4 regions of the Streptomyces sp. NPDC107654 genome follow, and region 2 is predicted to be linked to each of the others. Evidence: riboswitches for the same ligand, from Rfam matches in the RefSeq annotation. Region 2 holds a riboswitch; each other region holds the start of a gene.
The links. Region 2 has a riboswitch for cyclic di-AMP ahead of ACZ7N4_RS08630 (C40 family peptidase). Riboswitches for the same ligand answer to the same signal wherever they lie in the genome.
Positions count from the first base shown of each region.

Region 1: it holds a riboswitch for cyclic di-AMP, as region 2 does, so the genes downstream of both, ACZ7N4_RS16950 (M23 family metallopeptidase) here and ACZ7N4_RS08630 (C40 family peptidase) in region 2, are expected to answer to the same signal.
Region 3: it holds a riboswitch for cyclic di-AMP, as region 2 does, so the genes downstream of both, ACZ7N4_RS33905 (M23 family metallopeptidase) here and ACZ7N4_RS08630 (C40 family peptidase) in region 2, are expected to answer to the same signal.
Region 4: it holds a riboswitch for cyclic di-AMP, as region 2 does, so the genes downstream of both, ACZ7N4_RS25450 (transglycosylase SLT domain-containing protein) here and ACZ7N4_RS08630 (C40 family peptidase) in region 2, are expected to answer to the same signal.

Region 1 covers NZ_JBVKBI010000008.1:223,236-228,706, reverse strand. Annotated here, with positions in the region: gene ACZ7N4_RS16960 (M16 family metallopeptidase) at 1-946, shown strand, start outside; gene ACZ7N4_RS16955 (M16 family metallopeptidase) at 943-2,331, shown strand; cyclic di-AMP (ydaO/yuaA leader) riboswitch at 2,540-2,700, shown strand; gene ACZ7N4_RS16950 (M23 family metallopeptidase) at 2,713-3,468, shown strand; gene ACZ7N4_RS16945 (GntR family transcriptional regulator) at 3,686-4,372, shown strand; gene ACZ7N4_RS16940 (HPr family phosphocarrier protein) at 4,577-4,858, opposite strand; gene ACZ7N4_RS16935 (bifunctional acetate--CoA ligase family protein/GNAT family N-acetyltransferase) at 5,038-5,471, shown strand, end outside.
Region 2 covers NZ_JBVKBI010000004.1:77,198-82,668, forward strand. Annotated here, with positions in the region: gene ACZ7N4_RS08620 (C40 family peptidase) at 1-778, opposite strand, end outside; gene ACZ7N4_RS08625 (hypothetical protein) at 1,179-1,532, shown strand; gene ACZ7N4_RS08630 (C40 family peptidase) at 1,552-2,934, opposite strand; cyclic di-AMP (ydaO/yuaA leader) riboswitch at 2,945-3,114, opposite strand; gene pcrA (DNA helicase PcrA) at 3,377-5,471, shown strand, end outside.
Region 3 covers NZ_JBVKBI010000029.1:21,609-27,079, forward strand. Annotated here, with positions in the region: gene ACZ7N4_RS33895 (PrsW family intramembrane metalloprotease) at 1-149, shown strand, start outside; gene ACZ7N4_RS33900 (aldo/keto reductase) at 159-1,103, opposite strand; gene ACZ7N4_RS33905 (M23 family metallopeptidase) at 1,175-2,212, opposite strand; cyclic di-AMP (ydaO/yuaA leader) riboswitch at 2,222-2,388, opposite strand; gene ACZ7N4_RS33910 (PP2C family protein-serine/threonine phosphatase) at 2,545-3,816, opposite strand; tRNA gene ACZ7N4_RS33915 (tRNA-Met) at 3,940-4,013, shown strand; gene ACZ7N4_RS33920 (dihydrofolate reductase family protein) at 4,112-5,242, opposite strand; gene ACZ7N4_RS33925 (MarR family winged helix-turn-helix transcriptional regulator) at 5,307-5,471, shown strand, end outside.
Region 4 covers NZ_JBVKBI010000015.1:120,664-126,134, reverse strand. Annotated here, with positions in the region: gene ACZ7N4_RS25460 (LolA family protein) at 1-278, opposite strand, end outside; gene ACZ7N4_RS25455 (polyprenyl synthetase family protein) at 683-1,693, opposite strand; cyclic di-AMP (ydaO/yuaA leader) riboswitch at 2,217-2,396, shown strand; gene ACZ7N4_RS25450 (transglycosylase SLT domain-containing protein) at 2,402-2,887, shown strand; gene ACZ7N4_RS25445 (HAD family hydrolase) at 3,130-3,948, opposite strand; gene fahA (fumarylacetoacetase) at 4,228-5,445, shown strand.

The DNA of each region.
Region 1 (5,471 bases), on a different contig from region 2:
GTACGGCACCGCCTTCGAGAAGCTGACCGCCCTCTCCTACCCGGAGGGCCACCCCTACCACCACACGCCGATCGGCTCGATGGCGGACCTGGACGCGGCCACCCTGGAGGACGCCCGCCAGTTCTTCCGCACCTACTACGCGCCGAACAACGCGGTGCTCTCCGTGGTCGGTGACATCGACCCCCAGCAGACCCTCGCCTGGGTCGAGAAGTACTTCGGCTCCATCGCGTCCCACGACGGCAAGCCCGCCCCCCGCGACGGATCCCTCCCGGACGTCATCGGCGAGCAGAAGCGCGAGGTCGTCGTGGAGGAGGTCCCGGCACGCGCCCTGATGGCCGCCTACCGGCTCCCGCACGACGGCACGCGCGCGTGCGACGCGGCCGACCTCGCCCTGACCATCCTCGGCGGCGGCGAGTCCTCCCGCCTGTACAACCGGCTGGTGCGCCGCGACCGTACGGCCGTCGCGGCCGGTTTCGGCCTGCTGCGCCTGGCCGGCGCGCCCTCCATGGGCTGGCTGGACGTGAAGACCTCCGGTGACGTCGAGGTGCCCGTCATCGAGACCGCCATCGACGAGGAGCTGGCCCGGTTCGCCGCGGAGGGCCCCACGCCCGAGGAGATGGAGCGCGCCCAGGCCCAGCTGGAGCGCGAGTGGCTGGACCGGCTCGGCACGGTCGCCGGCCGCGCCGACGAACTGTGCCGGTACGCCGTCCTGTTCGGCGACCCGCAGCTCGCCCTGACCGCCGTCAACCGCGTCCTGGAGGTGACCCCGGAGGAGGTCCAGGAGGTGGCCAAGGCCCGTCTGCGGCCCGACAACCGCGCGGTCCTCGTCTACGAGCCGAAGTCCCCTGAGGCAGTCCCGGACGCCGGGGTTCCCGAGGACCCGGAGCAGGAAGCGACCGTGGAGGCGGGCCGCGACGAGACCGAGAACGAGGAGACGGCCAAGTGACCCAGCTCGCCACGATGGACTTCCACCCCCAGCCGCAGCCGGGCGAGGCCAGGCCGTGGGCGTTCCCGGCGCCCGAGCGCGGCACGCTCGACAACGGCCTGACCGTGCTGCGCTGCCACCGCCCGGGCCAGCAGGTCGTCGCCGTCGAGGTGCTGCTGGACGCGCCCCTGGACGCCGAGCCGGCCGGCCTGGACGGCGTCGCCACGATCATGGCGCGGGCCTTCTCCGAGGGCACCGACAAGCACTCCGCCGAGGAGTTCGCGGCCGAGCTGGAGCGTGCGGGGGCCACCCTGGACGCCCACGCCGACCACCCCGGCGTCCGGCTCGGCCTGGAGGTCCCGGCCTCCCGCCTGGCCAAGGGCCTCGGCCTGCTCGCCGACGCCCTGCGCGCGCCCGCCTTCGCCCCGGGCGAGGTCGAGCGGCTCGTCCGCAACCGCCTGGACGAGATCCCGCACGAGCTGGCCAACCCCGCCCGCCGCGCGGCCAAGGAACTCTCCAAGGAGTTGTTCCCGGCCACCTCGCGCATGTCCCGGCCGCGCCAGGGCACCGAGGAGACGGTCGAGAAGATCGACGCGGCGGCCGTGCGCGCCTTCTACGACCGTCATGTGCGGCCCGCCACGGCCACCGCGGTCGTCGTCGGCGACCTGACCGGCATCGACCTGGACGAGCTGCTCGGCGACACCCTGGGCGCCTGGACGGGCACCCCGGGCGAGCCCCGGCCGGTGCCGCCGGTGACCGCCGACGACACCGGGCGCGTGGTCATCGTGGACCGGCCCGGTGCCGTCCAGACGCAGCTGCTCATCGGCCGGATCGGTCCCGACCGGCACGACCGCGTCTGGCCCGCCCAGGTGCTCGGCACGTACTGCCTCGGCGGCACCCTCACCTCCCGCCTGGACCGCGTCCTGCGCGAGGAGAAGGGCTACACCTACGGCGTGCGCTCCTTCGGGCAGGTCCTCAGGTCCGCGCCCGACGGCACGGGCGCGGCGATGCTCGCCATCAGCGGCTCCGTGGACACGCCGAACACCGGCCCGGCGCTGGACGACCTGTGGAAGGTGCTGCGGACCGTCGCGGCGGAGGGCCTGACCGACGCCGAGCGGGACGTCGCCGTGCAGAACCTCGTCGGCGTGGCCCCGCTGAAGTACGAGACCGCGGCGGCCGTCGCGAGCACGCTGGCCGACCAGGTCGAGCAGCACCTGCCCGACGACTTCCAGGCGACGCTGTACCAGCAGCTGGCCGCCACGGGCACGGTGGAGGCCACCGCGGCCGTCGTGAACGCCTTCCCCGTGGACCGCCTGGTGACCGTCCTCGTCGGTGACGCTTCGCAGATCAAGGCGCCGGTGGAGGCGCTCGGCATCGGCGAAGTGACCGTGGTGGCGGCCGAGTAGCGCCGCGCGCGCGTGGGCCCTGGCGACCTACGGGTCGTCAGGGCCCCGCTGTTCCACTCGCTCCCTCAGATGCCCGTTTTGGGGCGGAGGTTGCCTGTCTGCCCTGTGGGATGCGCTACAAAAACCCGGATCCGTTTGAGGATTGAAAGCGGGCCGCCGTAGCGTCGTCCGGGCTGTTCGTCAGGCAGTGCGCCGCACCCGCGGCACCGGACAGTCATCGCCGAGTCCCCGTACGGCGCGAGCCAGGGGAGCCGGGGACCCACCGTCCCTGGGGTGAATCGGGCGCCCGCGCGGCTGCGAGGGGGCTCGTAGGAGACCTTCCTGCTCCGAACCCGTCAGCTAACCCGGTAGGCGAGAGGGAAGGAAAGGACCAGCCACTTCATGGCGTTCATGTGCGCCACCGGGAAGCATCGCAAGCCCGGCCGGGTCAAGCGGACCACGGCTCAGGCGGCCGGCGTCGCGGCCCTCACCACCACCGGTGTCATCGGCACCCTCGCCGCCTCCCCGGCGCTCGCCGCCGAGAACTCCGCGGAGCAGACCGGTCTCGTCCCCGTCCTCGCCGTGACCGAGGACGTCCCCGAGCAGATCGACGCGCAGGCCGCCGCCCAGCAGCAGGCCGCCGAGCAGAAGGCGGCCGAGGAGGCCGCGGCGAAGGCCGCCGCCAAGCGGGCCGAGGAGGTGCGGGCGGCCAAGGCCCGTGCCGCCCGCGAGGCGGAGCGCAAGCTGCTGAACACCTTCGTCGCCCCGATCGCGCACTCGTACGTCTCCACCGCCTACCAGGCCAGCAGTTCCCTGTGGTCCTCCGGCTCGCACACCGGCATCGACTTCCACGCGGCCAGCGGCACGGCCGTCCACGCGGTGGGTTCGGGCACGGTCGTCTCCACCGGCTGGGGCGGCGCGTACGGCAACCAGATCGTGATCCGGATGGCCGACGGCATGTACACCCAGTACGGGCACCTGTCGTCCATCGGCGTCACGGTGGGCCAGAAGGTCGTGCCGGGCCAGCAGATCGCCCTGTCCGGCGCCACCGGCAACGTCACCGGCCCGCACCTGCACTTCGAGGCGCGCACGTCCCCCGAGTACGGCTCGGACGTCGACCCCGTCGCCTACCTCCGCAGGCACGGCGTGAACATCTGACGCCACCGCACGGCTGTCCGAAGCCCCGGCTCATCGAGCCGGGGCTTTCGCCGTTCTTCACTGTGTCCGCCGGATGTGCTGACCAAAAAATATCCATGGATCGCCGCCCGCCGTCGGAAATTCCGGCTCATTGGAATAGAGTCACGGAAACACCCGTCCATCGTCGGCGTACACGTCTTTCGTCGGCGTTTCACGGGGATCGAGGCGGAGGTCGGTCATGCGTATTCCGGCGCATTCGGTGTGCACGGCGATCCGGGACGACATCGTCGCCGGCGTCCACGGGCGCGGCAGCCGGCTCACCGAGGAAGTCCTGGCCCGCCGGTACGGCGTCTCGCGCGTCCCCGTGCGCGAGGCCCTGCGGACCCTGGAGGCCGAGGGGTTCGTCGTGACGCGCCGGCACGCGGGCGCGTGCGTGGCCGAGCCGACCGAGCAGGAGGCAGCCGACCTGCTGGAGATGCGGATGCTGCTGGAGCCGCTGGGCGCCGCCCGGGCCGCCCGGCGGCGGACCGAGGCCCATCTGAAGGTGCTGCGCGGCCTGGTCCGGCTGGGGCAGGAGCGGGCCAGGAGGGGCGGCAGCGAGGATCTCCGCTCGCTGGGCGGCTGGTTCCACGAGACGCTCACCCAGGCCTGTGGCAGCCCCTCACTGACCTCCACGCTCACGCGGCTGCGGTACAAGATCGCCTGGATGTACACGGTGGAGGCGCCGAAGAGCCCCGTGGAGTCCTGGGCGGAGCACGGGGCGATCGTGGACGCGGTGGCACGCGGGGACGCCGAGCGCGCGCGGGCGCTCACGACCCTGCACGCCGAGCGGGCGGCGGACGCCCGTCGACTGCGCTTTTCGGTGGCGGCCGAGCGTGTGAGGACTTCGCAACACCCCGTACACACGTCGGGTTCGCGGCATTAACACGGGCGCCGTATACAAAGACAATGTATGTCCGGGCGGGGTGTTTCGGCTGCCCTTGTTTATCGCGCCCGGAATTAAGGAACCGGCCGAGCGCGTAAAATGGGCGGCGAATAGACGGAACGAAGGCCGGGCTGTGCCCGGATACGCCGAAGCCGCCCCGCCCCGAAAGGCGACGCGGCTCCGGTGCTCTGCGCGACGGCTCGCTCAGACGGTCTCGGGCAGCTCCTCCAGGCCCTCGGAGACCAGCTTGGCCAGACGGTCGAGGGCGGCGTCCGCGCCCTCGGCGTCGGAGGCGAGGACGATCTCCTCGCCACCCTGGGCACCCAGGCCCAGGACGGCCAGCATGGAGGCCGCGTTGACGGGGTTGCCCCCGGCCTTGGCGATCGTCACCGGGACGCCTGCGGCCGTGGCGGCTCGGACGAAGATGGAGGCGGGGCGGGCGTGGAGGCCCTCGGCCCAGCCGACGTTGACGCGGCGCTCAGCCATGTGTTGCTGCCCTTCGGTGTTCAGGGTTGTCTAGACCAGTTTCCCACATCGTGAAGCGTGCCCGGAGAGGACCCGCGTCCCCTCTCGGTGTGGCGCCGGACCGCGGCCTCGGTCCGGCTCCTCCGTCCCCCACAGACTGCCTCGCGCCGTTGTCGTACGCGAGCCGTACTCTGGGGCCCATGCAGACCTCGGCGGACCGGCAGGACCGGCACCAGTACCCCGCCCACTGGGAGGCGGACGTGGTGCTGCGCGACGGTGGCACCGCGCGCATCCGGCCCATCACCATCGATGACGCCGACCGCCTGGTCAGCTTCTACGAGCAGGTCTCGGACGAGTCGAAGTACTACCGCTTCTTCGCGCCGTACCCACGGCTCTCCGCCAAGGACGTCCACCGCTTCACGCACCACGACTTCGTGGACCGGGTGGGACTCGCGGCCACCATCGGCGGCGAGTTCATCGCCACCGTACGCTATGACCGCATCGGCACGGACGGGCTGCCCGCGTCCGCGCCCGCCGACGAGGCCGAGGTCGCCTTCCTGGTGCAGGACGCCCACCAGGGCCGCGGGGTCGCCTCCGCGCTGCTGGAGCACATCGCGGCCGTCGCGCGCGAGCG
Region 2 (5,471 bases):
ACACATAGGGGCTGCCGAGCTTGCCGTAGGCGTAGGCGACGGCCGCCGCCGCGCGTGCCGTGGGGGCCGGTGCGGACCCGGCCCGCTCCAGGGGCTTCCTGGGGTCCGCGGCCGACCGTGAGGCGTGTGCCCCGCCCGCGCCATCGGCACCGGTGACCTCCGTCCGCTGCCGCGGGGTCAGCCGCGCCAGCAGCCGCCGGGCCTCGTCCAGCTTGCCGGTGACGGTCTTCTTCTGCCGGTTCAGCTCCGCCTGCCGGGACCGCAGCGACCTCAGTTCGATGCGCGCGGCACCGCGCAACCGCTCGATCTCCCGCAGCTGCCGGCGCACTCGTGAGACCGCGGCGGCCTGCCGGTCACCGGCCCGTTCGGCGAACGCGGCGCCGTCCAGATACCGGTCCGGGTCGCTGGAGAGGGCCAGTTGCCAGGCCGGGTCGATGCCGCCGTCGCGGTACTGCGCCGCCGCGAACGAACCCAGCGCCTCCCTGGCCGAGTCGAGCTTCGTCCGCTCGCGGGCCGTCTCGTCCTGGAGCGTGGTCAGCCGCCGCTGGGCCGCGTCCGCCTTCTCCTTGGTCCCGTTGTACTTCTCGGTGGCGGCCTCGGCCTCCCGGTACAGCGTGTCCACCTTGGCCTTCACCTGCGCCGGCGTCAGCCGGGGCTCGGCGTGACCCGTCCCGTCGAAGACCGTCGCGGCGGCCGCGCCCGCCAGGGCGAGCGTGGCCGCCGTCCGGGCCGTATGGCCGCTGAGCGGGCGTTGCGGGGGCTTGCGGTGGGATGCCACCTGGACCGTCACGTCCTTCCGTACGTCTCCTGTGACCGAGCGGTCAGCGCTCCGTGGCGGCCCCGCACAGGGGGAGCGGGCCGTCGCCGGGCCTTTCTCGGCGGTGGTGACCGACTGCCGCTCCCGGTCCGACGGCGGTGGGGGAGGCGGTCACCTGGGGGAGGACGCTAGGCCGGAGAGTGACGACTTGGTAACGCAGTGTGCGGAAGTGGTGCGGACGGTCCCTGAAGTGACCGGATGTGTCCGCGTCGGTGGGTGGCAGTCGTCGCATTTACTGTGCGTGGTGACCGAAGGGCGGAAAGTGGGACTGCTGTGTGCTGTGGGGTGCTAAGGGGCGGATTTATGCAAGGTTCCGGCCCGGTGGCGGAGGCCCGGTGGCTCACGGTTAGGCTCCGGCTCCATGGACGCACTCACCCATCTCTTCGTCGGCCTGCACATCATCGGTATCGCCGCGCTGCTCGGTGGTTTCCTCACCCAGATGAAGGCGATGGGCCAGGGCACGGCCCGGTTCGTGCCCGGGATGCTGCACGGCGCGCTGACCATGCTGGTCACCGGCGTGGCCCTCGTCGGCCTGAACCAGGCCGACGACCACCACGTCAACAACGTCAAGATCGGCGTGAAGCTGGCCCTGCTGATCGTGATCCTCGGCCTGGTCTATGTGAAGCGCGACGAGGAACGGGTCGACAAGGGCCTCTTCGGGCTGGTCGGCCTGCTCACCACGGCCAACATCTTCATCGCCGTCCTCTGGACCTGATCCTCGACGCGCCCCCGTCTCAGCCCGGCCGCACCACGCTGTGGACGGCCGGCTCGCCGGTGCCCGACACCGGTTCCTCGCGGACGTACGCGCCCGGCCTGGGCGCGTGGATCACCATGCCGTCACCCGTGCAGAGCCCGACATGGCGGGCGTCGTCGTGGAAGAAGACGAGGTCACCGGGGCGGGCGTCGGCCGGCGCGACCGGGGTCCCGGCGCCGGCCTGCTCGCGGACGGTGCGCGGCAGGGTGACGCCGGCCGACTTCCAGGCGGCCTGGGTGAGGCCCGAGCAGTCGTAGGAATCCGGACCCGCCGCACCCCACACGCACGGCTTGCCGAGCTGGGCGCGGGCGAACGCGATGGCCTTCCTGGCCTTGGTCGCGTACGTCCCCGAGGGCGCGGCGGCGGCCTGGACGATTCGCTCGGACAGCAGCACGCGCGCGTGGGCGAGCTTTTTCCGCACGGCGGCCTTGGCCGCCTTGGGGCCGGCGCCGGCGCCCTGCGGGGTGGTGGGGGCGGGGGCTGCCGCGGTGTGGCGGGCGTGAGCGGCCTCGGCGGCCTGAGCGACGACCCTGGTGGTCCGGGTGGCCTGAGCGGGTGGGGCGGCCGATACGGCTGCGTCGCGGGCGTCGGCGGAGGCGGTGAGGCTGCCGGCTCCCACGGGTGCGAGGGCGGCCGTGTCCGGCACGGGCGGAGCGACGGGCGTACGGCGAACAGGCGGCGTGAGAGCCGTACCCCCGGTGCGCGTGGTTCCGCCGGCGAGCGTGGCCCCGGCGGCCGTGGTGCCTGCGGCCGCAGCGTGGCCGTCCTCGTCCCGGCCGGTGCCTCGCTGGGCCGGGATCATGCCGCGCAGGCCGGGAAGCGCGCGGTGCCGGGCGCGCCGGGCGACCTCGTCCCGGAGCCGCTGAAGGCTGTCGGCGCCGTGCCGAGGAACGTCCGCCCCGGCCGCCCCGGCGCCCTCCGCGACCCGGTCGCCCCGCGCACCCCGCCCGCCGGACCGTTCGACCCACCCGGCCCGGCGCTCGGCCTGCTCGGTCCGCCCGGTCCCGCGCTCGGCCCCTTGAGCAGGTCCGTTCCCTCGCCCATCCGGCCCGGTCCCGCGTTCCGTCCGCCCGGTCCCGCGCTCCGCGCGGGCGGCCCCCCGGTCCGACCGTCCGCCCCACTCCCGGCCCGCGGCGGACGCCTCGGCCGCCGACTCCGCTCTGCGGTACAGATCCTCGATCTTGCGCTCGACCTCCTCCAGGCTCGGCCTGCCGTCACCGGCCGCCGGCGCGGCTTCGGCGGTCTGGGACAGGACGGCCACCGAGGTGAGGGCGGCGGTGGCGAGGGCGGGGCCCGCGAGGGCGGGGGTGCGGATGCCCGCTCCCGGGGTTCCGCCGGGGCGCGGCTTGCGGTGCGACGCCAAGGGAGGCGACTCCTTCCCGTGCTGCCGCCTACCGGGTTAGCTGTCGGGTTCGGGCGGGATGCTCGGAAGGGTTGCCCTACGGCGTCGTCCCGGGCGGGAGTCGGCCGATTCACCCCAGGATCGGTGGGTCCCCGGCTCCGGGCACCGTGCGGGGCGCGCCGGACTCGGCGGAGGCCGCGCGGCCCGGCGAGGTTCGCCGGAGAGGGGTCGTGCGGCCTGACGGCAACCTAGCCAACTCGTGTGTCTTCTGTGAAGGTTGGTGCGCGGTATGTCCGATACATTTCCGTGACCTCGAGGCGGTTTCATGTGTCCGTGACCGGGTGCTTCCCGTGCGTGAGCAGGGGAAAGGCGTCGTAGGCGGGAAGACGGACGCTCCGGCGACGGTGGCGGGTTCCGGGGACGGGGACCGGTTGTCGGTGGGGCGCCCTAGACTCGGAGAGCGATGAGCAGCCTCTTTGACGACAGCTTCCTGGCGGACCTCCAGGCCCCTCGCGGGCACGAGGAGGAGCCCCCGCCGCCGCCCGAGGACGACCACGCTCCGGAGCGGGTTCCGGACGACCTGTTCGGCGGGAAGTTCGACGTGCCACCGGACCGGGACGCGTACTACCGCGACGGCGCCCCCCGTCCCGCGCTCGACCCGGCGGCACTCCTGGAGGGGCTGAACGAGAACCAGCGCGCCGCGGTCGTGCACGCCGGCTCCCCGCTGCTCATCGTCGCCGGTGCCGGCTCCGGCAAGACCCGCGTGCTGACGCACCGCATCGCGTACCTGCTCGCGGAGCGCAACGTCCACCCCGGCCAGATCCTCGCGATCACCTTCACCAACAAGGCCGCGGGCGAGATGAGGGAACGCGTCGAGCAGCTCGTCGGCCCGCGCGCGAACGCGATGTGGGTGATGACCTTCCACAGCGCGTGCGTGCGCATCCTGCGCCGGGAGAGCAAGAAGCTCGGCTTCACCTCGTCCTTCTCGATCTACGACGCCGCCGACAGCAAGCGCCTGATGGCCCTGGTCTGCCGCGACCTGGACCTCGACCCCAAGCGCTTCCCGCCCAAGTCCTTCAGCGCCAAGATCAGCAATTTGAAGAACGAGCTGATCGACGAGGAGGACTTCGCCGCCCAGGCCACGGACGGCTTCGAGAAGACCCTCGCCCAGGCCTACGCCATGTACCAGTCGCGGCTGCGCGAGGCGAACGCGCTGGACTTCGACGACCTGATCATGACGACGGTCAACCTGCTGCGCGCATTCCCGGACGTCGCCGAGCACTACCGCCGCCGTTTCCGGCACGTCCTGGTGGACGAGTACCAGGACACGAACCACGCCCAGTACGCGCTCGTGCGCGAACTGGTCGGCACGGGCGAGCGCGCCGCGGAGGACGCCGACACCCCGCCCGGCGAGTACGACGTCCCGCCCGCGGAACTCTGCGTCGTGGGTGACGCGGACCAGTCGATCTACGCCTTCCGGGGCGCGACGATCCGCAACATCCTCCAGTTCGAGGAGGATTACCCAAACGCGACGACGATCCTTCTGGAGCAGAACTACCGCTCCACGCAGACCATCCTGTCCGCCGCCAACGCGGTCATCGAGCGCAACGAGTCCCGCCGCCCGAAGAACCTGTGGACCAACGCCGGCCAGGGCGCCCGGATCACCGGGTACGTCGCCGACACCGAGCACGACGAGGCCCAGTTCGTCGCCGAGGAGATAGACCGCCTGGTCGACGCGGGCGACGCGCGCGCGGGAGACGTCGCCGTCTTCTACCGCACCAACGCCCAGTCCCGTGTCTTCGAAGAGGTCTTCATCCGCGTCGGCCTGCCCTACAAGGTCGTCGGCGGGGTCCGCTTCTACGAGCGCAAGGAGGTCCGGGACGTCCTCGCCTACCTGCGCGTCCTCGCCAACCCGGAGGACTCGGTGCCGCTGCGCCGCATCCTCAACGTGCCCAAGCGGGGCATCGGCGAGCGCGCGGAGGCGATGATCGACGCCCTCTCCCAGCGCGAGAAGATCAGCTTCCCGCAGGCCCTGAAGCGGGTGGACGAGGCGTACGGCATGGCCGCGCGCTCCACCAACGCGGTCAAGCGGTTCAACACCCTGATGGAGGACCTGCGCACCATCGTGGAGTCCGGCGCGGGTCCGGCGACCGTCCTGGAGGCGGTCCTCGAACGCACCGGCTACCTGGCCGAACTGCAGGCCTCCACCGACCCGCAGGACGAGACCCGGATCGAGAACCTCCAGGAACTCGCCGCCGTCGCCCTGGAGTTCGAGCAGGAGCGCGGTGAGGGCGAGCAGAGCACGCTCGCCGACTTCCTGGAGCAGGTCGCCCTGGTCGCCGACTCCGACCAGATCCCCGACGAGGAGGACGGCGACGGCGTCATCACCCTGATGACCCTGCACACCGCGAAGGGCCTGGAGTTCCCGGTCGTGTTCCTGACCGGCATGGAGGACGGCGTCTTCCCGCACATGCGCGCCCTCGGCCAGACCAAGGAGCTGGAGGAGGAGCGGCGCCTGGCCTACGTCGGCATCACGCGTGCGCGGGAGCGGCTGTACC
Region 3 (5,471 bases), on a different contig from region 2:
GGCCGGCGCTGGAGTACGCGGCGCGCGCGGCGGTGCCGGTACGGCCGGTGTACGCGGGGCCGGCGCCTTACACGTACGGATACGGATACGGGTACGGGTACGGCCATCCAGCGGCTCCGTACCCCGCGTACAACCCCTACCGGTCGTAGCCTCCGGACCTACGCCGACGCCTCCGTCAGCTTCGCCACCTCGGCCTCCGTCAGCTTCAGCCCGGCCACCCCGAGCAGCGCCGGAAGCTGTTCCACCGTGCGCGCCGAGGCGATGGGGGCGGTGACCGTCGGCTGGGCGGCGAGCCAGGCCAGGGCGACCGTGGCGACCGGGGCCTCGTGGGCCGCGGCGACCTCGTCCAGGGCCGCCAGGACCTTCTGGCCGCGCTCGGAGCCGGCGTACTCCCGGGCCCGGCCGGCGCGGGCACTGTCCACGGTCGTGCCGGGCCGGTACTTGCCGGTGAGGAAGCCCGCGGCGAGGGCGAAGTACGGGACCGCGGCGAGGCCCTCCCGGGCCGCGAGGTCCTGCAGCGGGCCCTCGTAGGTGTCGCGGGAGACCAGGTTGTAGTGGGGCTGGAGGGCGACGTAGCGGGCGAGGCCCTCGCGGTCGGAGAAGTCGAGGGAGGCCTTCAGGCGCTCGGCGCCGATGTTGGAGGCGGCGATGTGCCGGACCTTGCCGGCCTTCACCAGCTCGTCCAGCGCGCCGATGATCTCCTCGACCGGCACCTCGGGCTGGTCGAAGTGGGTGTAGTAGAGGTCGATGTAGTCGGTGCCCAGGCGGCGCAGGGAGGCGTCGGCGGCGGCCTTGATGTTGGCGGCGGACAGTCCTTGGTACTCGGGGTGCTGGCTGACCTTGGTGGCGATCACGACGTCGGAGCGGTTGCCGCGGGCCTTGACCCACTTGCCGATGATCGTCTCGGACTCGCCGCCCTGGTTGCCCTCGATCCAGGCGGAGTAGGCGTCGGCGGTGTCGATGAAGTTGCCGCCGGCCGCCCTGTAGGCGTCCAGGACGGCGAAGGAGGTCTCCTCGTCGGCGGTCCAGCCGAAGACGTTGCCGCCCAGGGAGAGCGGGAAGACCTCGAGGTCGGAAGTGCCGAGTTTACGTAGTGACGTCATACGTCATGTCAACGCCGGCGGCGGATGATCGCATTCCGCCACCGGCGCCGGATTTCGGCGGAGGGGATCGCTCAGGGGGTGAGGCCCTTGCCGTGCAGCCACGCCATCGGGTCGATGCCGGTGGGCTGGCCGCCGGGGTGGACCTCCAGGTGCAGGTGCGGGCCGGTGACGTTGCCGGTGGCGCCGACGCGGCCGATGACCTCGCCGGTGGAGACCTTCTGGCCGGCCGTGACGCTGATCGAGGACTGGTGGCAGAACCACAGCTCGGTGCCGTCGTCGAGGGTGAGGATCGTGCGGTAGCCGTAGGCGCCGGCCCAGCCCGCCTCGGTGACCGTGCCGCTGTGGACGGCCTTGATCAGGGTGCCGGTGGGGGCGGCGAAGTCGAGGCCGGTGTGGTGGCCGGAGGACCACATCGACCCGGCCTGGCCGAAGGTCGAGGTGATCGTGTACGAGGAGGTCGGCAGCGTGTACTGCTCGGCCAGCTTGGCCAGCCGCTCCTTCTCGGCCTTCTTCGCGGCGGCGGCCTCCGCCTCCTCCTTGGCCTCGGCGGCCTTGGCGGCGGCCTGCTTCTCGGCCTTGGCGGCGGCGTCGGCGGCCTGCTTCTCGGCGGTGGCGAGGGCGACGGCGGTGGCCTTGCTCTCGGCCTGGCCCTGCTGCTGCTCGGCCTGGGCCATGATCCGGTTGCGCAGGGCCTCGCCCGCGTCGGTGCTGTCCTCGCCGTCGGCTGTGGTCACGCCGACGCTGCTCAGCGCGGTGGTGCCGGCCTCGGCGGCCTGGGTGTCGGCGGAGCCGTCGTCGAAGAGGGAACCGACGGAGGGCATGTCGGGCAGGGAGAGGGAGACCGGTGGCTTACCGGTGTTGGCGCTGGCCATGCCGCCCGCGCCGACCGCGGCGATGACGCCGACGCCGAGGACGGTGGAGCTGCGCGCGAAGCCGCCGCGCTGCTTGGCGACGCGGTGCCGGCCGCGGACCGGGGCGACGGATTCCGCGGTGGGGTTCCACTCCTCCCACGGGCCCTCTTCGGCGCGGCGGGCGACGTGGCCGAACGTCTCGTCGTCGCGCTGTGCCGGTATGAACGGGGCTTCGGGGACAGGCCGGTTGGACGCCACGCGGGCGTGCTCCTTTCCTTCCTCCGCCTACCGGGTTAGCTGACGGGTTCGGAGCAGGAAGGTCTCCTACGCGCGTATACCGGTCGTGGACTCCATGAGTTCACGGCGGTACCCGCGTGATTCACCCCAGAATGGTGGTTCCCCGGCTCCCTTGCGGGATTCGGCGCGTGCGCACGGAGCCGCCTCTTGTGACGGCTGGGACGACCGCGCTGCGTTATCGAACGTTAATAGACCCGACAGTCACTTTCCAAGCCGTTCGACTTGATCATTAAGGTCTTTACCGGCGGATGTATCACCCATTACTCCGCCAAACCCGGCGAGTTGACCGGCCTTCAGCAGTGTTCAGGAGTCACTTCAGGTTTTGATGGTGACTCAGATGTTATGCGTACGGCGCTCGCGCACTCACCGTCGGTGACGTCCCGTGGGGGACGCCGCACGGCGAGCAGCGCCATGTCGTCGGTCATGCCGCCGCCGGAGTGCCGGCGCACCTCGGCCGCGAGCCGTTCGAGCAGCGCGGCCGGGCCGGGGAAGGCGCGCCCGGCGAGCCGCCGTTCGGGGTCGTAGAAGCGGCCGTGGGCGTCCCGGGCCTCGGACAGGCCGTCGGTGTACAGGAGCAGGGTGGCGCCGCCGGGGAAGGCGGCCTCGGCGGCCCGGTCCGGCCACCGGCCCAGCCCGGCCATGCCGAGCGGCAGCGCGGGCTCGCCCGGGGTCAGGACGCGCAGGGTGCCGTCGGCGTGCAGCAGCAGCGGCGGCGGGTGGCCGCGGTTGACGATCCGTACGACACCGTCGCCGTGCGGGAGTTCGGCGAGGACCGCCGTGGTGAACCCCTCGAAGGCGTCGATCCCGTCGCGCCGGGTGCCCTCACGGGCCAGTGCCCGCTCCAGCCGCTCGGCCACCTCCTCCAGCGTGGCCTCCTGCTCGGCCGCCTCCCGGAACGCGCCGATCACCACGGCCACGGCGGCGACCGCGCCCATGCCCTTGCCGCGCACGTCCCCGACGACCAGCCGGACGCCGTACGGGGTGTCCTGCACCGCGTACAGGTCGCCGCCGATGAACGCGTCCTGCCGTGCCGCCTCGTACCGGGCGGCGATCTCGAAGCCGCCGATCCGGGGGTCGGGGTCCGGCAGGACGGCCCGCTGGGCGGCCTCGGCGATCTCCCGGGCCGAGGCGAGCTTCCGGTCACCGCGGCGGACGACCCGGTTGATGGCGACGGCCAGCAGGGCGACGGTGGCGACGGTGACCACGTCGGTGAGCGTGCCCACGGCCGGATGGACCCCCGCGTCGGCGTGCACGGCGTAGGCGGCGGCGAGGGAGGCGAGGCCGGTGAGCACGGTGGTGCGCAGCGAGGAGAGGGGCGCGGCGATCAGCGGGGCCGCGGTGAAGAACGGTACGGGGGTGAACTGCTGCGGGGTGAGCAGGCCGTAGCCGATTCCGCAGACGATCAGCAGGGCCGGCAGGGCGCGGGCCTGCGCACGCGGGCTCGGACGGCGCCGGGCCCGTACCGGCACCGGCCCGGCGCCGAGGCCCGGGGCGGGCACGGGGTCACCGGGGAACCGGCCTCCCGCCCTGGCGTACGGGCTCTCCTCCACCTGTCCAGGGCGCACCGCGTGTCTCCCACATGTCCGACGTGCCTCCAGGTTTCCGGGCCCCGGAGCGGGCGGCTACCGCTGTGGACCAAAGGGGTGTGCGAGCGGCCCCGAGAATGACGTACACTGGAGTCACAACGACGCGGGGTGGAGCAGCTCGGTAGCTCGCTGGGCTCATAACCCAGAGGTCGCAGGTTCAAATCCTGTCCCCGCTACTGAAGGCCCAGGGCCCGGAATCCCAAGGATTCCGGGCCCTGGGTGTTTCCGCCCCCGCCGCGCCCGCGACGCGGCCGGCGGCGGACGGCCGGGGCGTTCACGGCAGGTGGGCGTTCGGCGCCTTGGCGAGATCCTCCAGCTCGAGGAGTACGACGACCTGCGCGCCTGCGGCGGTCAGCACGCCCGTGCCGTCGGCCGAGGCGACGAACGTGTCGGGTTCGCGCCAGGCGGTGACCACCCGGCGCACCCCCGCCCGAAGGATCAGCTCGGCACACGGCGCCGGACGCGACGCACGGCGGGCGCACGGCTCCAGACTGCTGTACACGGTGGCGCCGGACAGCCGGGGCTCGGCCGGATCGATCTTGGCGAGGGCAGCCTCCTCCGCGTGGGCCACGGGATCGGCGCCTTCGCGCGAGTACCCGCGGGCCAGCTCCGTACCGTCGGCGGCGACCACGACCGCGCCGACGCTGAACGCCGTCTGCGAGGGCGGGCACAGCGTGGCGAGTTCGCAGGCGGTGCGCAGCCAGTGGCGGTCGGCGGCGGTGGACAGCGGGCCGGTGCCGGGGGCGGTGGGCACGTACCGCATGAGGACGACGTCCTCGATCCGGCGGGTGTCGAGCAGGCGCAGGCGTCCGGCCTGGTAGCCGCCGGGTCCGAACAGGCGCGGGGCCGCCGGGTCGCCGACGAACAGCGGGGCGAGCACCAGCTGCAGCTCGTCGGCGAGGCCCTGGCGGAGGAGCTGGGTGTGGACCGTGCCGCCGCCCTCGACCATCAGGCGCCCGACGCCGCGCTCGTCGTGCAGGTGCTCCAGCAGGGCCCGCCAGTCGAGGGCGGCGCCGAGCGGGACGACGTCCGCGGTGCGCCCCAGGAGGCGGGCTGCCCGCTCGGCGCCCCGGTCGGTGCTGTAGACGAGTTTCTCCCCGCCGGTGTGCCAGAAGTTGGCCCCCGGGTCGAGGTCGCCGGTGGCCGTGACGGTGACCTTCAGCGGGTACTCCGGCCTGCCCTCCGCCACCCGGGCCGCGCGCCGCTCGGCGGAGTTGACCAGCAGACGGGGGTTGTCGGCGCGGATCGTGCCGGCGCCGACGAGGATGGCGTCGACGGAGGCCCGTACCGCGTCGACCCGGTCGAAGTCGGCCGGGCCGGACAGCAGGAGCCGCTCGGGGCCGGTGTCGTCCAGGTAGCCGTCGAGGGAGACGGCGGCGGACAGCAGCACGTACGGCAGGGGCATCGGCGCCCTCTCTTCCGGAGGCGGACGGCTTGGTTCAAGTTTTAAACAAACCTACACTGGCGGCATGACGACCCGCTGGCTCACCCCCGAGGAGCAGCGCGCCTGGCGCGCCTACATCGCCGCCTCCCGCCTCCTGGAGGACGCGATCGACCGGCAGCTCCAGCAGGAGGGCGGCATGCCGCACCTGTTCTACTCGGTGCTGGCCAACCTCTCCGACGCGCCCGAGCAC
Region 4 (5,471 bases), on a different contig from region 2:
CCGCCGAGGTCGGGCAGGCCGAGGTCGGTGCTGACCTTCACGGTGCCGGACAGCTGCTGCACGTCCGACTTGGCGATCTTCTCGATGAGCTGCTGTGCGCTGATCTTCGGCAGGTCGGGGTCACCGGAGTCGGCGAGCGCCGGGACCAGCCCGATCGTGGCCGCCGCCACCCCCACCACAGCCACCGGGACGGCGTACCGGGCGGCCTTGCGCCGGCCGGAGCGCGACGTCTCGTCCTGCGCGGCGCCCACTGCGTCGTCGGATTCGTACGGTGCCATGTGTGCCTTACCTCCGTCGTCGGCGGCGGCTGTCCTCACGCTGGTCCGCTGGTCCAATGGTCCGCTGGTCCACCCTGAGCCGCCATTCTCACCCGAATCGGTGAGGAGTGGTGATTTCCGTGGTGTCCATCTGACCAAATCGGCCGTGAGGAGGCGTCAGCCCACGGAGGCAACTCCGGGTCCACCTGCGGTATGACACACGGCGCCGAAGTCTCCACCCGACCCGTAGGGGTCGTGCGGGAGGCCGGCGCCGGTACGTGTGGCCGGGCCGGTCAGCCGGCGCGGGCAGGCGGCTCGGTACGTCGGCCCGGTACGTCGGCCCGGTCGGCCGGCGCAGTTCGGCGGCCCGGCCGGCCGGCGCGATACGTCGGCTCGGTCAGCCGGCGCGGTGCACGACCGCGTCGTCAGCCGGCGCGGTGCACGACCGCGTCGCACAGCTCCGTCAGGGCCGCCTTGGCGTCGCACTCGGGCAGCGGGGCGAGCGCGGCCCGCGCCTCCTTCGCGTACCGGACGGTGTCCCGGCGGGCCTGCTCCAGCGCGGGGTGCGCGCGCAGCGCGGCCAGCGCCTCGGCGTGCCGGGCATCGTCGCTGAGGTCGGAGTCGAGCAGCTCGCACAGCGCGATGTCCTCGGGCAGGCCCAGCCGGGCGGCCCGCTCGCGCAGCCGGAGGACCGGCAGGGTCGCGATGCCCTCGCGCAGGTCGGTGCCCGGGGTCTTGCCGGACTCGTGGGAGTCGGAGGCGATGTCCAGGACGTCGTCGGCGAGCTGGAAGGCGACCCCGAGCCGTTCGCCGTACTGGGTGAGCACGTCGACGACCCGCTCGCCGGCACCGGACATCATCGCGCCGAACCGGCACGAGACCGCCACCAGGGAGCCCGTCTTGCCGCCGAGCACGTCCAGGTAGTGCTCGACCGGGTCACGGCCGTCCGAGGGGCCCGCGGTCTCCAGGATCTGGCCGGTGACCAGCCGTTCGAACGCCAGGGCCTGCACCCGGACCGCCTCGGGGCCGAGGTCGGCGAGGATCTGGGAGGCGCGGGCGAAGAGGAAGTCACCGGTGAGGACCGCGACGGAGTTGCCCCAGCGGGTGTTGGCGCTGTCCACGCCGCGCCGTACGGCCGCCTCGTCCATGACGTCGTCGTGGTACAGCGTGGCCAGGTGGGTCAGCTCCACGACCACGGCCGACGGTACGACGCCCGGCGCGTAGGGGTCGCCGAACTGGGCGGCGAGCATCACGAGGAGTGGCCGGAAACGCTTCCCTCCGGCCCGCACGAGGTGCTGCGCGGCCTCCGTGATGAACGGGACCTCGCTCTTGGTGGCTTCGAGCAAGCCTTCCTCGACAGCCGTCAATCCGGCCTGGACATCGGCTTCCAGAGCCTGGTCCCGCACGCTCAGCCCGAACGGCCCGACGACGGTCACGAGGGGTCTCCTGTCTGCTGGTGTCTGCTGGCGATTACACGGTTTGTCGATAGGTCGCTGCCCTCACTCAAGTCAGCGTATCCGGTCCCGTTTCGATCACCGATAGCGCCCACCGGTCCACCCCGGGCGGTATGGGACCACGACCGGCATGGTCTTGATCACATAGTAAGAACGGACATTTATTGACTTAACAGCAATACGGGCACTGTTTCGCAACCTCTCCACACCCTCCCTTCCGTCACCTTAGGGGCGAATCCCCCTATTCCCCCATGCCCGATTTGAAGCGATTTGCCATTTCGTGAATTGGGTCACGCGCCCCGTATACCCGGCCCACACCCCGCGACCCCCGCCACCCCTTGCCGCACAAGCGAGTTGAGGCTTGGCAATAGCAAAGGATCAAGCGCCCCATACAACGTCGATCAAGGTCAAATCGCCCGTTGTATGAATCCGGTACTTGTTCCCGACATGTGCTCTCGCATACGTTCCGGGCCGTCGGGCGGACGCCGAATCCTGCCGCCGCCCGCATAACCCATCGACGAACTCATTCGTACGGCAGGAGCGGGGGACCCCAGGTAACTCGCCGGGCCGGTCGGCACACGCCGCACCGGTACGGCTCGGGGTGAAGCCGTGCCTCTCCAGGGCGCGGCCGGGCACCTCCTCGCCCGAACCCGACAGCTCACCTCGCAGGCGCCGGAGAGGAACACCCCCATGTCCGCTGCCGTTCAGCACCGCCGCACCCGGAACAGCCGCCTCGTCCGCGCCCTCGCCGCCGCAGGCACCGGCGTCGCCGTCCTCACCCTGCCGCTCATCGGCGCGACCAGCGCCTCCGCGGCCCCCAGCACCTCCACGACGGCCACCACCCCCGCCGGATACCCGAACAACCTGGACGGCTGGATCCGCGAGTCGCTCGCGATCATGGCCGAGAAGAAGATCCCGGGCACCTACAACGGCATCTACCGCAACATCATCCGCGAGTCCTCGGGCAACCCGACGGCCATCAACCTCTGGGACTCCAACGCCGCCAAGGGCATCCCGTCCAAGGGCCTGCTCCAGGTCATCGACCCGACCTTCAACGCGTACCACGTCGCCGGAACCTCGTTCAACATCTACGACCCGGTCGCGAACATCACCGCCGCCTGCAACTACGCGGCCGCGCGGTACGGGTCGATCGACAACGTGTTCGGCGCGTACTGACCGGCTCCGGCCGGCCGCCGCACCCTTCTCTCCCGACATCCCGGTCCGTCGGCCATCCCGGTCTGTCAGACGTCACGGTCGACCGGTCATCACGGCCGGTCGGCCGTCACGATCGACCGGTGGTCACCGTCGACCGGACGTCACCGTCGACCGGACGTCACCGTCGACCGGCGGTCACCGTCGACCGGTCGCACGGCCGGTCTTCGCCCTCGGTCTTCACCCTCGGTCGTCACGGCCGGGCATCACGGCCGGTCGGTCGGGAAGAGGCCTTCGAGGACGACGGCGATGCCGTCGTCCTCGTTCGACAAGGTGACCTCGTCGGCCACCGCCTTCAGTTCGGGGTGGGCGTTGGCCATCGCGACACCGCGCCCGGCCCAGTCGAACATCGGGATGTCGTTGGGCATGTCGCCGAAGGCGAGGGCCCGGTCGGCCGCCACCCCGAGCCGCTCGGCGGCCAGTGCCAGTCCGGTCGCCTTCGTCACCCCCCTCGGCTGCAGCTCCACGGTCCCCGGCCCCGACATGGTGACCGTCGCCAGCGAACCCACCGCCGAGCGGGCCACCGCCGCCAGCTCGTCGTCGGACAGGGAGGCGTGCCGCAGCAGCACCTTGCTGATGGGCTCACGCCAGAGCTCGTCCCGCCGGCCGACGCGCACCGCGGGCAGTGTCGGGTGGGGCATCCGGTAGCCGGGTTCGATGAGCGTGAGCCCGTCCACGCCGTCCTGGTCGACCGCCGCGTAGACCTGCCCCACCTCCGCCTCGATCTTGCCGAGCGCGGTCTCGGCCAGCTCCCGGTCCAGCCGGACCGACCACAGCAGACGGTGTAACCCCGCGTCGTAGACCTGCGCTCCCTGTCCGCACACCGCGAGCCCCGTGCAGCCGAGGGCCGCCAGCAGCGGCCGCACCCGCGGCGCCGGGCGGCCTGTCACCACCAGGTGCCGGGCACCGGCCCGCACCGCCCGCGCGAGCGCGGCGAGCGACCGGTCGGAGACGGTGTCGTCGCCGCGCAGCAGCGTTCCGTCCAGGTCAGTGGCGATCAGTGCATATGCCGGGGAGGGTTCCATGATCCGAGAATACGGACACGGCGCCCCGCCGACTCACCTGTCTTTTCAGGCACTTGGCCGCCCTACGGCTTCAAGTGGCGTACGCGCACGTCGGAATGAGTGTGCCTCCGGCACGTGCGCCGGCCGGGACGGACCGGCGTACGACGACGACCGCGCACGCGGTGAACGGCTCTCCGGAGTGCGGCACTGCCCAAGACATGCGAGTCGGCCGTAACGTGTGGCCCGATCACATGGAACGCCACGCCGTGCATGGCCCGGATGAGAGTGAGGCAGCACCCCATGCCCCCCTTCGACGTCCCCGAGGGCGACCCCTTCGGTCCGCACAACCTCCCCTATGGCGTGTTCTCGCCCTCCGGCAGCACGGAGCGGAGGATCGGCGTCCGGCTCGGAAACCACGTCCTCGACGCGGGCGCCACGGCCGCGGCGCTCGGCTCGCCCCACCAGGCGCTGCTCGCCCGGCCCACCCTGAACCCGCTGCTCGCCGCCGGCCGCACCACCTGGTCGGACGTACGGCGCGCCGTCACCTCCTGGATCACGGACCCGGCACACCGCGAGACCGTCGAGCCGCTGTTCCACCCCCTGTCCGAGGTGACCCTGCACCTGCCCTTCGAGGTCGCGGACTACGTCGACTTCTACGCCTCGGAGAACCACGCCCGCAACGTCGGCCAGATCTTCCGCCCGGACGCCGAGGATTCCCTCACCCCCAACTGGAAGCACCTGCCGATCGGCTACCACGGCCGCTCCGGCACGGTCGTCGTCTCGGGCACCGACGTCGTACGGCCGTCCGGGCAGCGCAAGGGCCCCGGCGACCCCGCGCCCGTCTTCGGCCCGTCGATCCGGCTGGACATCGAGGCCGAGGTCGGCTTCGTCGTGGGCGTGCCCTCCCGGCTGGGCAGCCCGGTCGCGCTCGGCGACTTCCGGGAGCACGTGTTCGGCCTGTGCCTGCTGAACGACTGGTCCGCGCGGGACGTCCAGGCCTGGGAGTACGTCCCCCTCGGCCCGTTCCTCGGCAAGTCCTTCGCCACCTCCGTGTCGGCGTGGATCACCCCGCTCGAAGCGCTGGAGCACGCGCGCGTGGCACCCCCGCAGCGCACGCACCCGCTGCTGCCCTACCTGGACGATTCGGCGCCCGGCACCGAGCCCGGCGGGTACGACCTCCGCATCTCCGTCGCGATCAACGGCCATGTGGTCTCCGAACCCCCGTTCTCCACCATGTACTGGACCGCCGCCCAGCAGCTCGCCCACATGACGGTCAACGGTGCCTCGCTGCGCACCGGCGACCTGTACGGCTCGGGCACGGTCAGCGGCCCGGACGAGAACCAGCGCGGCTCCCTGCTGGAGCTGACCTGGAACGGCCGCGACCCACTTGAACTCCCCGACGGCAAGCGGACGTTCCTGGAGGACGGCGACGTGGTGACCCTGTCGGCCTGGGCTCCCGGCGCGGACGGGCGCCGGGTGGGGCTGGGTGAGGTCAGCGGGCGGGTCGTGTCGGGCTGACCCGCGGCGGGTGCCGCCGGGCCGGC